3 regions of the Micromonospora sp. NPDC047187 genome follow, and region 2 is predicted to be linked to each of the others. Evidence: riboswitches for the same ligand, from Rfam matches in the RefSeq annotation. Region 2 holds a riboswitch; each other region holds the start of a gene.
The links. A riboswitch is a leader RNA that binds a small molecule or an ion and turns the genes downstream of it on or off. The one in region 2 is predicted to bind cobalamin.
Positions count from the first base shown of each region.

Region 1: another riboswitch for cobalamin. It lies ahead of ABZ794_RS03845 (acyl-CoA thioesterase); the one in region 2 lies ahead of ABZ794_RS22240 (ribonucleoside-diphosphate reductase subunit alpha).
Region 3: another riboswitch for cobalamin. It lies ahead of cobN (cobaltochelatase subunit CobN); the one in region 2 lies ahead of ABZ794_RS22240 (ribonucleoside-diphosphate reductase subunit alpha).

Region 1 is NZ_JBEYUF010000001.1:889,031-893,205, forward strand. Features, by position in the region: gene ABZ794_RS03840 (copper resistance protein CopC) at 1-1,963, opposite strand, end outside; cobalamin riboswitch at 2,094-2,308, shown strand; gene ABZ794_RS03845 (acyl-CoA thioesterase) at 2,388-2,864, shown strand; gene ABZ794_RS03850 (zinc-dependent alcohol dehydrogenase family protein) at 2,973-3,965, shown strand.
Region 2 is NZ_JBEYUF010000014.1:140,242-144,416, forward strand. Features, by position in the region: gene ABZ794_RS22240 (ribonucleoside-diphosphate reductase subunit alpha) at 1-2,195, opposite strand, end outside; cobalamin riboswitch at 2,386-2,603, opposite strand; gene ABZ794_RS22245 (enolase C-terminal domain-like protein) at 2,893-4,175, shown strand, end outside.
Region 3 is NZ_JBEYUF010000040.1:2,416-6,590, reverse strand. Features, by position in the region: gene ABZ794_RS32665 (hypothetical protein) at 1-147, shown strand, start outside; gene ABZ794_RS32660 (MBL fold metallo-hydrolase) at 155-871, opposite strand; cobalamin riboswitch at 1,213-1,342, shown strand; gene cobN (cobaltochelatase subunit CobN) at 1,624-4,175, shown strand, end outside.

The sequences.
Region 1 (4,175 bases), on a different contig from region 2:
ACTTGACGGTCCCGTCGACCAACTCCTGCTCGGGGTGGACGTGCACGTAGCCGAGGTCGCCCTCACGAACCACTACCAGGTGCCCGTACGCGCCCAGGTACCGCTCCAACTGCGCCGGTACGGTCGGGTCGGCGCTGACCTGGAAGTGCATCGGCGCCGTCACCCCCACCGTCGGGGTGCCGGTCATCGACACCGCGTACGGACCAGCTGTCGCCTGCGCCTGTGCCGGCGGCAGTGCGGTCGGGGTGTGCGCGCCGGGCACCGTGTGGTCGACGCCCAGCACGAGAGGCTGCTGCCTGCCGTCGGCCGCGGTGACGGAGAAGTCGGCGTAGACGCGGTAGCCGCCGGGCCGGGCCAGCGTCAGGGGGACGCTCCAGGTGCCGTCGGGTGCCATCGTCGGGTGCAAATGCTGGTAGCCGGACAGGTCGCGGCCCACCACGATCATGTGCAACGGCTTGTCGTGGACGACCGGGAAGGTCGTTGCCGGCTGCCGGTCGGTCCCGACGATGCGGAACCGGTAGTCGGCGCGTACACCAGGGGGTTGGGACCGCTCCAGCGGCTGCAGGGTGTACCCACCGGCGCTGACCGTCGTCCCGGTCGCCAGCGTCGCGCCCGGCGCGTCGTCACCCCGATGCGTGTGCGGCCCCGTACCAGCCGGGTGTTGGTGCCCGTCGGTCGCGGAGCCCACCTGCCCCGAGTCGGACGGTCCACCGGCCGACGGTCGTGCGTTGCCGGTCGCCGGACTCTCGTCGGCGGTGCCGATACGGGCCAGCCCGAACCCGGCCAACAGGGCCACCACCAGCCCGCCGACGAACAGCGCCAGGTGGGTGTTGCTCAGCCGGGACCCAGGCGTCGCGGCGGCGAGGTCCGTGTCGGGCCGTGGCCCGGGGTCGACCGTCGGTTCGCCGTCCGCGTTGGCGAGGGCCTCGGTCACCTGATCGGTAGGCGTCGGCTCGACGGTGACGCCCGTGCGGGCCGTGACGACCGTGTCGCCCTTGCGCGCCGCCGGCACGGTGGCGGGCCGCTGCCTGTCGCTCGCGGTACGCGCGACGACGCCCGTCGCCGCGCCGGCCCTGCCCCCGCCGACCTTGCCGCCGACGGTCTTGTCCCCGGCAGCCTTGCCGCCGACGGTCTTGCCAGTGCCGGCCCTGTTCGTGGCACGGGCGCCACCGCCGCGTCGACCGGAGGTCGCCGCCGAGGTACGGCCCCGGCCGGTGGGTGTGCCGGCGGATCGGCGACGCCAGACGACGAACCCGGCCACCGCCCCGACCGCCGCGACCGCCGCCGCCCAGCCGGCCCAGGCCGGTGCCCCGGGACCGCTCTCCTCGGTCGACCCGGTCGACGGGGCCGCCGCAGCCGGCGGGGTCGACGGATCGTCCGCGGTGGTCGGCACCGCCGAGGCCTGCCCGGACGTGTTGTGCTGCTCGGTGGCGGCCACCAGCGCCGGGTCCGGTTGGGTCGATGGCGGGCTCCACCCCTTCGGCGCTGCCGTCACCCGCCCGTCGTAGCGGAAGGTCAGGGTGCCCCGCACGGTGTCGCCGTCCGAGGCGACCGACAGGTAGCTCACCGAGTACTGGCCCTTTGCGGGCAGGTGGGCGACGGACACCACCGCGGGGAACCCCGTCGTGTACTCCCGTGGCTCGAACTGCCCGTTGACCAGGAAGTACTCCCGCACCGGCTTCTCCAGCGGCTTCGGCTCCCCCTGCGACCAGCCGTTGTCGACACGGGCGCCGCCCGGGGCGGTGATAGTGAAGAACGCGTTGGCGGCGGCCTTCTCGGTGAAGTACAGCCGCACCTCCGTCAACGGCTCGCGCACGGTGGCGCCGCTCGCCGGTGTGGACGTGGCGAGGGTCCCGTGCGCCGCGGCGGGCTGGGCGGACGCGAGGAGGGCGACAGCCGAGGCGAGGAGGAACGCGAGGAGGCCCGAGACCACCCGCCCGCAAGTCTGGGGGAGACGACGCATCTGGATATCCTCACCCTCGCGAGACTTTTTTCAATAGGTGGCGATCTTCTTCCTCGGACGACAAAAGTTGACGATGAGGCCGTCCGCCGCCGCGGCAGGACGCCCTCGGTGGACAGATCCCCTGGCCAGCTATGCTGCCGACGGCGCTGGTTCGCCCCGTCGTGACCGGCTGGGCGTCGTAAGAGGGAACCCGGTGGAAATCCGGGGCTGCCCCGCAGCGGTGAGTGGGAACGACCGCCGTCATCAGCACTGGGCCAACGGCCTGGGAAGCGACGGCCAGTAGGGGACCGGCGCGACCGGTCAGGCCCGCGAGTCCGAAGACCTGCCGGCGCCGCGTACACAACCGTGTGCGCTGCCGTCGGCCTCGCGGGTGGGCTGAGCGGGTGACGGGCCGTGCGTGTGGTGCACGGCCAGGTCCTCGCCAGTGTGTGTCCGCGACCCGGCGGTGTGGTTTCCCGACCAGCACCACACCAACCTGATAGGTACGGTGCACGGCGGCCGGATCCTCAACCTCATCGACTCCGTCGCCGGTGTGGTCGCCGCCCGACACTCCGACGGGCCGGCGGTGACCGCCGCCATCGACGAGACGGCGTTCCTCCGCGCGGTGCGGGTCGGCGACGTCGTGCACGTCGACGCCCGGATCACCTGGGCCGGCCGCAGCTCGATGGAGGTGGCCGTCAAGGTGACCGCCGACCGGTGGGACCGGGCGGTGCCTCCCACCGACGTGGCAACCGCCCACCTGGTCATGGTCGCCATCGACGACGACGGCCAGCCTCGTACCGTGCCGCCGCTGCTACCGGAGACCGACGGGGACCGCCGACGGTACCGGGAGGCGAAGATCCGCCGGAAGCACCGACTGGCGTTGCGACGCGCGCTACTCGATGGTGCCGAAGACGACTGACCCACACTCGGTCCGCCCGTCGCGGCGCCGGCGCGGTCCGAGGAACCCGCCCCGCCGCCGATCCGGTCGGATAGCGTCCACGTGAAGCCTCGATCACGGAGAGTGTGGATGGTTATGCGCGCCGCGTTGTTGCGGGAGTTCGACGCTCCGCTGACGGTCGAGGAGATCGATCAACCCGCCCCCGAGCGCGGGCAGGTGCTGGTGCGGATCGTCGCCAGCGGGGTCAACCCGCTCGACACGAAGATCCAGGCAGGTAAGGCCGCGCACGCGCGTGTCGAGCTGCCCGCGGTGCTCGGCCTGGACCTTGCCGGCGTCGTCGCGGCGGTCGGCGCGGACGTGGCCGGCTTCGAGCCGGGAGACGAGGTGCACGGGCTGTGCGGGGGCGTCGGCGACCTACAGGGCTCGCTGGCCGAGTACGCCGCCGTGGACGCTCGACTGCTGGCCCACAAGCCGAGGAGCCTCTCGATGCGGGAGGCCGCCGCGTTGCCCCTGGCGGCGGTCACCTCCTGGGAGGGGCTGGTCGACCGGGCCGGAGTCCGCGCCGGGCAGAAGGTCCTGGTGCACGGAGGCGCCGGAGGTGTCGGGTACGTGGGTGTGCAACTTGCCCAGGCGCGAGGCGCCGAGGCGTACGCCACGGGCGGGCCGGCGAGCCTCCGGGTGATCGAGAGTCTGGGTGCCGTGCCGATCGACTACACAGCGAGCAAGGTCGAGGAGTACGTCGAGAGGTACACCGGCGGCGAGGGATTCGACATCGTCGTCGACAACGTCGGCGGCGCGACGCTCGACGCCTCGTTCGCGGCGGTACGCACCTACCACGGGCACGTCGTCAGCGCACTGGGCTGGGGCTCACACTCGCTCGCCCCGCTGTCGTTCCGGGGTGCGACCTACTCCGGCGTGTTCACCCTGCTGCCGATGCTCACCGGGCGGGGCCGGGAACACCACGGCGACATCCTGCGCGAGATCGCGGCGCTGGCCGATGCCGGCGCGCTGCGCCCCCGACTGGACGAGCGCAGGTTCACGCTCGACACGGTAATGGACGCCCATCGGCTGGTCGCCGACGGCACCGCCGAGGGCAAGGTCGTCGTGGACGTCGCCGGTTGAGCCGAGCCGTTCGTGGACACCGAAGTGGTCAGGGCTCGCTGCTTGCAGCGTTGCTCGTGGCTCCTGGTCCCGGGTCGCTGGTCGTCGCAGTGACAGGTCGGCATCGGTCTGGTGGTGGCTGTCAATCCCAGGCAGAGCTCATCCGCACAGCGCGGAGCGCGGCCCGCAAAGCGCCGCTGTTGTCGATCAGCAAGCCACCTTGGCACAGCC
Region 2 (4,175 bases):
AGGTAGTAGGTGGTCTTCAGCCCGGCCTTCCAGGCGTACAGGTACATCGAGGAGAGCTTGCCGATGGTCGGCGCGGCCAGGAACAGGTTCAGCGACTGGGACTGGTCGATGAACGGGGCGCGGGCGGCGGCCAGGTCGATCAGCGCCCGCTGCGGCAGCTCCCACGCGGTGCGGAACAGCTCCCGTACGCCGGCCGGCAGCTCGGCGATGTCCTGCACCGAGCCCTCCGCCCGCTTGATCGCCGAACGGATCCGCTCGGTCCACAGACCACGGGCCTTCAGCTCGCGTACCAGGGCGGTGTTGACCTGGAGGAACTCCCCCGACAGGGTCTCGCGCTTGAACAGGTTGGACACCTGCGGCTCGATGCACTCGTAGCACCCGGCGATCGAGGCGATGGTGGCGGTCGGCGCGACCGCCACGAGCAGCGAGTTGCGCAGCCCGTACGCCTCGACCCGCTCGCGCAGCGCGTCCCACCGCGCGGTCTGCGTACCCTCGACACCCCACAGGTCGGGTTGGAGCTGGCCCCGCGCGGCCCGGGTCTGCGGGTACGCCGGATGCGCGCCGAAGTCGCGCGCCAGGTCGGCGGAGGTCTCCAACGCGGTCAGGTACAGCTCCTCGCTGATCCGGGTGGACAGCTCCCGCGCGGCCGGCGAGTCGAACGGCAGCCGCAGCGCGAAGAAGACGTCCTGTAGGCCCATCAGCCCGAGTCCGACCGGCCGCCAGCGGGGGTTGCTCGCCGCCGCCTGCGCCGTCGGGTAGTAGTTGATGTCGATGACCCGGTCGAGGAAGGTCACCGCGGTCCGCACCGTGACGCGCAGCCGCTCCCAGTCGATCCCGCCGTCGGTGAGGTGGGCGGCGAGGTTCACCGAGCCGAGGTTGCACACGGCGGTCTCGGCGTCGCTGGACACCTCGACGATCTCGGTGCAGAGGTTGGACAGGTGCACCACGTTGCCCGGCTCGGCGGTCTGGTTGCACAGTCGGTTGGCGGCGTCCTTGAAGGTCATCCAGCCGTTGCCGGTCTGGGCGAGGGTCCGCATCATCTTCCCGTACAGCTCCCGTGCCGGGACCTGCCGCACGTGGCGACCCTGCGCCTCGGCCTCCCGGTACGCGGCGTCGAACCGCTCCCCCCACAGGTCGGGCAGCTCGGGCACCTCGTGCGGGTCGAACAGCGACCACAGCGCGTCGGCCTCGACCCGGCGCATGAACTCGTCCGGGATCCAGTTGGCCAGGTTGAGGTTGTGGGTGCGCCGGGCGTCCTCGCCGGTGTTGTCCCGCAGTTGCAGGAACTCCTCGATGTCCGGGTGCCACGGCTCCAGGTAGACGCAGGCCGCGCCCTTGCGTCGGCCACCCTGGTTCACCGCGGCGACGCTCGCGTCCAGGGTGCGCAGCCATGGCACGATCCCGTTGGACTGCCCGTTCGTGCCCCGGATCAGCGCTCCCCGGGAGCGGACCCGGGAGTACGCGATGCCGATGCCACCGGCGAACTTCGACAGGTTGGCGACCTGGGCGTACCGCTGGTAGATCGAGTCCAGCTCGTCGAGCGGGGAGTCGACCAGGTAGCAGGAGGACATCTGGGTGTGCCGGGTCCCGGAGTTAAACAAGGTCGGTGAGCTGGGCAGGTAGGCCAGGCTGGACATCAGCCGGTAGAAGCCGACCGCCTCGTCCGCCGTCCGGGACAGGCCGCAGGACACCCGCAGCAGCCAGTACTGCGGGGTCTCCAAGACCAGTCGGCTGGTGGGGTGGCGCAGCAGGTATCGGTCGTACACGGTGCGCAGGCCGAAGTACTCGAACCGGCGGTCGCCGTCCGGGTCGATGGCGTGGTCGAGCGTCGCGGCGTGTGCGGCGACGAACGCGGCGGTGTCGTCACCGATCAGGCCCTCGGCGTGGCCGACCCGGATCGCCGCGCTGAACGAGGTGACGCCCTGTCGGCGCACCTCCTTGTCGACGTAGCCGGCCAGCAGCCGCGCGGCGAGGCGCGAGTACTGCGGCTCCTCACCGATCATCTCGGCGGCGGTCTGGATGGACAGCCGGTCCAGTTCAGCAGTGGTCGCGCCGTCGTAGAGGCCGCTGATGGTGCGGGTGGCCACCCGCATCGGGTCGACGTCGGTCAGGTCGTCGGCCCACCGCTCGACCGCCCGGACGATCTTGTTCACGTCCACGGGTTCGGTGCCGCCGTCGCGCTTGCGGACCTGCATCGGCGTCCGCCGCACTGTCGCGTCGCCGCTGGCCGGGACTACCTCGGTGACTGTCACCACTCGCTCCTCGGAGTTCGAGACCTGGTGGCCCGGACGCGAGGAGACAGACACCGACGGACGCCACGCCAGCCGGCGTGGGTCAGGTGGCGTCAGCCGTCCCACGCGGCCTCGGACCGCCGCCCACCCGGGTGCGGGTACGCGGCGCGCTGGCAGGTCTTCGGACTCGCGGGCACGACCGGGCTCGCCGGTCTCCTACTGGCCGTCGCTTCCCAGGCCGATTGGTGGCCCAGTGCTGATGACGGCGGTCGTTCCCACTCACCGCTGCGGGACAGTCCCGGATTTCCACCGGGTTCCCTGTTGCCTCGACCACCCCGGATGAGCGGCCGAACCAGCTGCGCTCGACACCATATATAGGGACGCAGCCGTTGTCACACCCCACATGTCGGTCTCGGGCGTGTCGGCGACGACTCGGTGACCACTGTCACCACCCCGGCCGACCACACCACACCGACCGACGCCCGACACCGGAGTCGGGACTCCCCACGCGGTCACGGTGGGCGGTATGGCGGATCGACCCGGCGAGGCAAACATCATATGTCTGAGGGTCTCCAGTGATCCACATCGTTGACGCGCTGGAGAAGCCCTCCGTATACTCCCAGTGATCATCTGATCTTTAGCCTAGCCGGGCGAGGAGCGCATGCCGCAGATCACTGCCGTCACCGTCGAAGACGTCCGCTTCCCCACCTCCCTGACCGCTGACGGGTCAGACGCCATGAACAAGGACGGCGACTACTCGGCGGCCTACGTCGTCCTGCACACCGACGGCGTCGACGGCGCGGGCGCGCCACTCGCGGGGCACGGCCTGACCTTCACCATCGGCCGAGGCAACGACATCGTCGCGGCGGCGGCAGTCCACCAGGCACAGCTTCTGGTGGGCCTGGACGTGGCGACGATGGCAGCGGACATGGGCGCGGTCTACCGCCTCCTCACCTCCGACTCGCAACTGCGCTGGCTCGGTCCGGAGAAGGGTGTCGTCCACCTGTCCCTGGCGGCCGTGCTGAACGCGTCGTGGGACCTGGTCGCCCGGGTCGCCGACAAGCCGCTGTGGCGGCTGCTCGTCGACATGTCCCCCGAGCAACTCGTCGACATCGCGGACCTGCGCTACCTGTCCGACGCGCTGACCCGCGACGAGGCACTGGCCATCCTGCGGGCCAAGGAGGGCACGAAGGCCGCCCGCCTCGCCGAGCTCGACCGGACCGGCTACCCCGCCTACACCACCTCGGCCGGTTGGCTCGGCTACGGCGACGACAAGCTGCGCCGGCTGTGCCAGGAGGCGGTGGACACCGGCTACGGCTACGTCAAGCTCAAGGTGGGCGCCAACCTCGACGACGACATCCGCCGATGCGCCATCGCGCGGGAGATCCTCGGACCGGATCGCAACCTGATGATCGACGCCAACCAGGTGTGGGACGTCGGTCAGGCCATCGACTGGGTCACCGCCCTCGCCCAGTTCACGCCACTGTGGATCGAGGAGCCGACCAGCCCCGACGACATCCTGGGCCACGCGGCCGTCCGCCGCGCCGTCGCTCCGATCGGCGTCGCCACCGGCGAACACTGCCACAACCGGGTGATGTTCAAGCAGCTGTTCCAGGCCGAGGCCATCGACTTCTGCCAGCTGGACACCGGCAGGTTGGCCAGCATCAACGAGATCGTCGCCGTGCTGCTGCTCGCCGCGAAGTTCGACGTCCCGGTGTGCCCGCACGCCGGCGGTGTCGGGCTGTGCGAGATGGTCCAACACGTGTCGGTGCTCGACTACGTCGCGATCTCGGGGGACCTCACCAACCGGGTCACCGAATTCGTCGACCACCTGCACGAACACTTCACCGATCCCTGCATCATCCGGGACACCGGTTCCGGCAGCGGCTACGTCCTGCCCAGCCAGCCCGGCTACTCCACCCGGATGCGTCAGGAGTCGGTAGC
Region 3 (4,175 bases), on a different contig from region 2:
TGGATCCGCCGCCGTACCGGAACGCCCCGCGCGGCCGGGGCCATCGCCCGCAAGCACGCGGTGCCGCTGTACGAGGCGGCGCGCACCGGCTACCCGGAACGGATGCGGACCTGGAGCCGGGCCCACCCGGAACGCCACGCCCGCTGAGGCTGGGTCAGGCAGCATCGAGGGTTGAGCCGACCTGCTCACGCGTCATCGGCTCGGCGTGGCTCGAGACGTACCAGTGGTAGGTGCTGTCGAGCAGTCGCCGGACCAGGTCGACGTCGAGGCCGTCCTCCGGCCGGCGCAGGTGCGCCGGCGGCGGGTAGAAGCAGTCGCCCAGCAGCATCACCCCCGAGTCGGGCACCAGCACCACTGCCGAATCCGGTGCGTGCCCGCCGCCGACGTGGCGTAGCCGAACCCCGACCGGCAGCTCGTCCACGTCGGCGAAAGTCCGAGTTGGCGGCAGGATGGCGAAGTCTTCCCAGGACGCCATCGCGCGTGCGCGGGCTTGAAAGCTCGGGCGCAGGCGCGGATCGGCACGTACCTGCTCTTGCAGGTAGCGGTGGCTCCACGGCCGGGCGGCCTCGGCGCGCAGCAGCGACACCGCTGTCTCGTGCCCGACGATCTCCACCCCGGGCCAGGCGCAGGCGCCCCACACGTGGTCCCAGTGATGATGGGTGTAGACCAGCCAGCGCGGCTCCGGAAGCCCGGCGGCGACCAGCGCGGCCTGGATCTCGCGGGCGTGCGCGGGGCTCTGCCCGGCGTCGATCATCACACTGCCGCGTTCGTCGACGACGACGGCGACGCCGGCCTGGACCGCCTCCGGGTCGGGATCGCCCGGACAGAGCCAGACCCGGCCCGCAAGGTGGTGGAACTGCGGGGCGATCATGGTGATCGACCTCCGAGATTGATCGCGGACACTGGTGTGGCGTTCGCCGATCCTACGTGAGGGTGTCGGCCGGCACCGCCCTGCCGGAGGGTCGGCGCAGGTCAGAGCTCGTCCGGCCATCCTTTGCTCTGCTTGCCTATCTGCACCGGTGACCCTCCGTGCCCGGTGCGCATAGGTAAGCAGAGCAAAGGGCGTCGGGCATTGATCTGGGGCATTGCGTCGCGCGGAGCCGCGCCCGCACCAATCGTTGAAGCTCGATAAGTGCCGCCCGTCTGGCGGGGCCGGACCGGCGTTGACCGGCGGCGCGGCGGTGTGGCAGCATTCGCGGCCTGACGGCAGTGAAGGAAGTCGGTGCGAATCCGACGCGGTCCCGCCACTGTCACCGGGGAGCGATCCCCCCTCGTGAGTCACGGCCGTGTGTCTGCGGTTGGAAGGCCGGGGGAGAGCGTCGATCCGGAAGCCAGGATACTTCGGCCGTCGGGACGTACCCCAGGGCGTGGACACCCGAGGAGGACCCGATGACGCACGGCGTCTCATTCACCGACGATTACCGTCGTATCGCGCTGCAGGCAGTGCATTCCAAGGACACCGGCCACCGGCACCGCTGAGCTGATCGCCCGGCGCCGACCGGCCCCGACGCATGCGTCGGGGCGCCGTTCGCTCGGGCCGTCGTACCGGCTGACGCCGTACCCACCCGCATCGCCCCGGTCGCCCCCCGTGAGGGCCCAGGGCGTCACTTTCCGGAGCCTGCCGTGCGCATCCTGCTGCTGTCCACCGCCGACACCGACCTGCTGGCCGCCCGCGCCAGCGGTGCCGACTACCGGTTGGCCAACCCCGCCCGAGTCACCGCCGAGGAGGTGCCCGCCCTGCTCGACGGGGTCGCCCTCGTCGTCGTACGCCTGCTCGGCGGTCGGCAGGCGTGGCCGGACGGTCTCGCCGCGGTGCTCGCCACCGGCGTGCCGACGGTAGTGCTTGGCGGTGAGGCGCTGCCCGACGCGGAGCTGATGGCCACCTCCACAGTGCCGTCCGGGGTCGTCACCCAGTCGCTGGCGTACCTGGTGGAGGGCGGCCCGGACAACCTGGGGCAGCTGGCCCGGTTCCTCTCCGACACGGTGCTGCTCACCGGCGAGGGGTTCGCCGCACCCACGCCCACCCCGGCGTACGGCGTGCACGGCGAACACCCCGCCGACCCGAATCGGCCCACTGTGGGGATCGTCTTCTACCGGGCGCACGCCCTCGCCGGCAACACCGACTTCGTCGACGTGCTCGCGGACGCGGTCCACAAAGCCGGCGGCAACCCGCTGCCGATCTTCTGCGGCTCGCTGCGCGGGCTGACCGCGGGCGCCGGCCCACTCGGGCTCTTCGCCCGCTGTGACGCGCTGCTGGTCACGGTGCTGGCGGCCGGCGGTGCGGTCGCCGCGGACGCCTCCGGTGGCGGCGACGAGGACGCCTGGGACGTCGGGGCCCTGGCCGCCCTGGACGTGCCGGTCATCCAGGCGCTCTGCCTCACCAGCACCCGCGCGCAGTGGGCCGACAGCGACGCCGGCCTGTCCCCGCTGGACGCCGCCATGCAGGTGGCCATCCCCGAGTTCGACGGCCGGATCGTGTCGGTGCCGTTCTCGTTCAAGCAGATCGACGCCGACGGGCTCTCGGTCTACGCCGCCGATCCTGAGCGGGCCGCCCGGGTCGCCGGGATCGCGGTGCGCCACGCCCGGCTGCGGTACGTGCCGCACGCCGACAAGCGGGTCGCCGTGGTGCTCAGCTCCTACCCCACCAAGCACTCGCGGGTCGGTAACGCCGTCGGGTTGGACACCCCGGCCTCGGCGGTCCGGCTGTTCGCCGCGCTGGCCGAGGCCGGCTACGACCTGGGTGACGCGCCACCGCCCGACGACGGCGACGCGCTGATCCACTCGCTGATCGCCGCCGGTGGTCACGACGTGGAGTGGCTCACCCCGGAGCAGTTGGCCGCCGCCGAGGCCCGGATACCCGGGCCGACGTACCGGCGTTGGTTCGACCAGGTCCCGGCCGAGCTGCGCGAGCGGATGCGGGAGCACTGGGGTGAGCCGCCGGGCGAGCTGTACACCGAGGGCGGCGACATCGTGCTCGCCGGGCTGCGCTTCGGCAACGTGGTGCTGCTGATCCAGCCGCCCCGCGGCTTCGGGGAGAACCCGATCGCCATCTACCACGACCCGGACCTGCCGCCCAGCCACCACTACCTGGCCGCGTACCGCTGGTTGACAGCGCCCGCCGCGGACGGCGGCTTCGGCGCGGACGCCGTGGTGCACCTGGGCAAGCACGGCACCCTGGAGTGGCTGCCCGGCAAGGGCCTCGGCCTGGCCGCGGACTGCGCGCCCGACGCGGTCCTGGGCGACCTGCCGCTGGTGTACCCGTTCATCGTCAACGACCCCGGCGAGGGCACCCAGGCCAAGCGGCGGGCGCACGCCGTTGTCGTCGACCACCTGGTCCCGCCGATGGCCCGCGCCGAGACCTACGGCGACCTGGCCAAACTGGAACAACTGCTCGACGAGTACGCGACGGTGCAGGCCCTCGACCCGGCCAAGGTGCCCACCGTGCGGGCCCAGATCTGGGACCTGGTGCGCGCCGCCGAGCTGCACCACGACCTGCACGCCGAGGCGATGCCCGACGCGGACGACTTCGACGACTTCGTGCTGCACCTCGACGGGTACCTGTGCGAGGTCAAGGACGTGCAGATCCGCGACGGGCTGCACATCCTCGCCGACGCTCCCACCGGCGAGCCCAGGGTCAACCTGGTCCTCGCGGTGCTGCGCGCCCCGCAGATCTGGGGCGGCGCCCGGGCCCTGCCCGGCCTGCGACAGGCCCTCGCCGTCGCGTACTCCCTCGACGAGCAGGAGCTGCTCGCGTCGCCGGGACAGCGACTGGCGCTGCCCGCCGCGCTGACCGACGTGGTGGACGGGCCGGCCGGCACCGCCGCCGACGCGATCGACCTCATCGAGGCCCTCGCGCGGCGGCTGGTCGTCGGCATGGAGACCCTGGACTGGGCCGTTGACACTGTTGACGCGGTGGTGACGGAGGTGACCGGTCGGTCGGTCCCGGACGTCGCCGCGGTGCTGCACTTCGCCGCCACCGAACTGGTACCCCGACTGGACCGGACCACCGACGAGCTGACAAACACCCTCGGGGCGCTGGACGGCAGGTTCGTGCCGCCCGGCCCGTCCGGCTCACCCACCCGGGGCCTGGTCAACGTGCTGCCCACCGGCCGCAACTTCTACTCCGTCGACCCGAAGGCCATCCCCAGCCGCAACGCCTGGGACGTCGGGGTGGC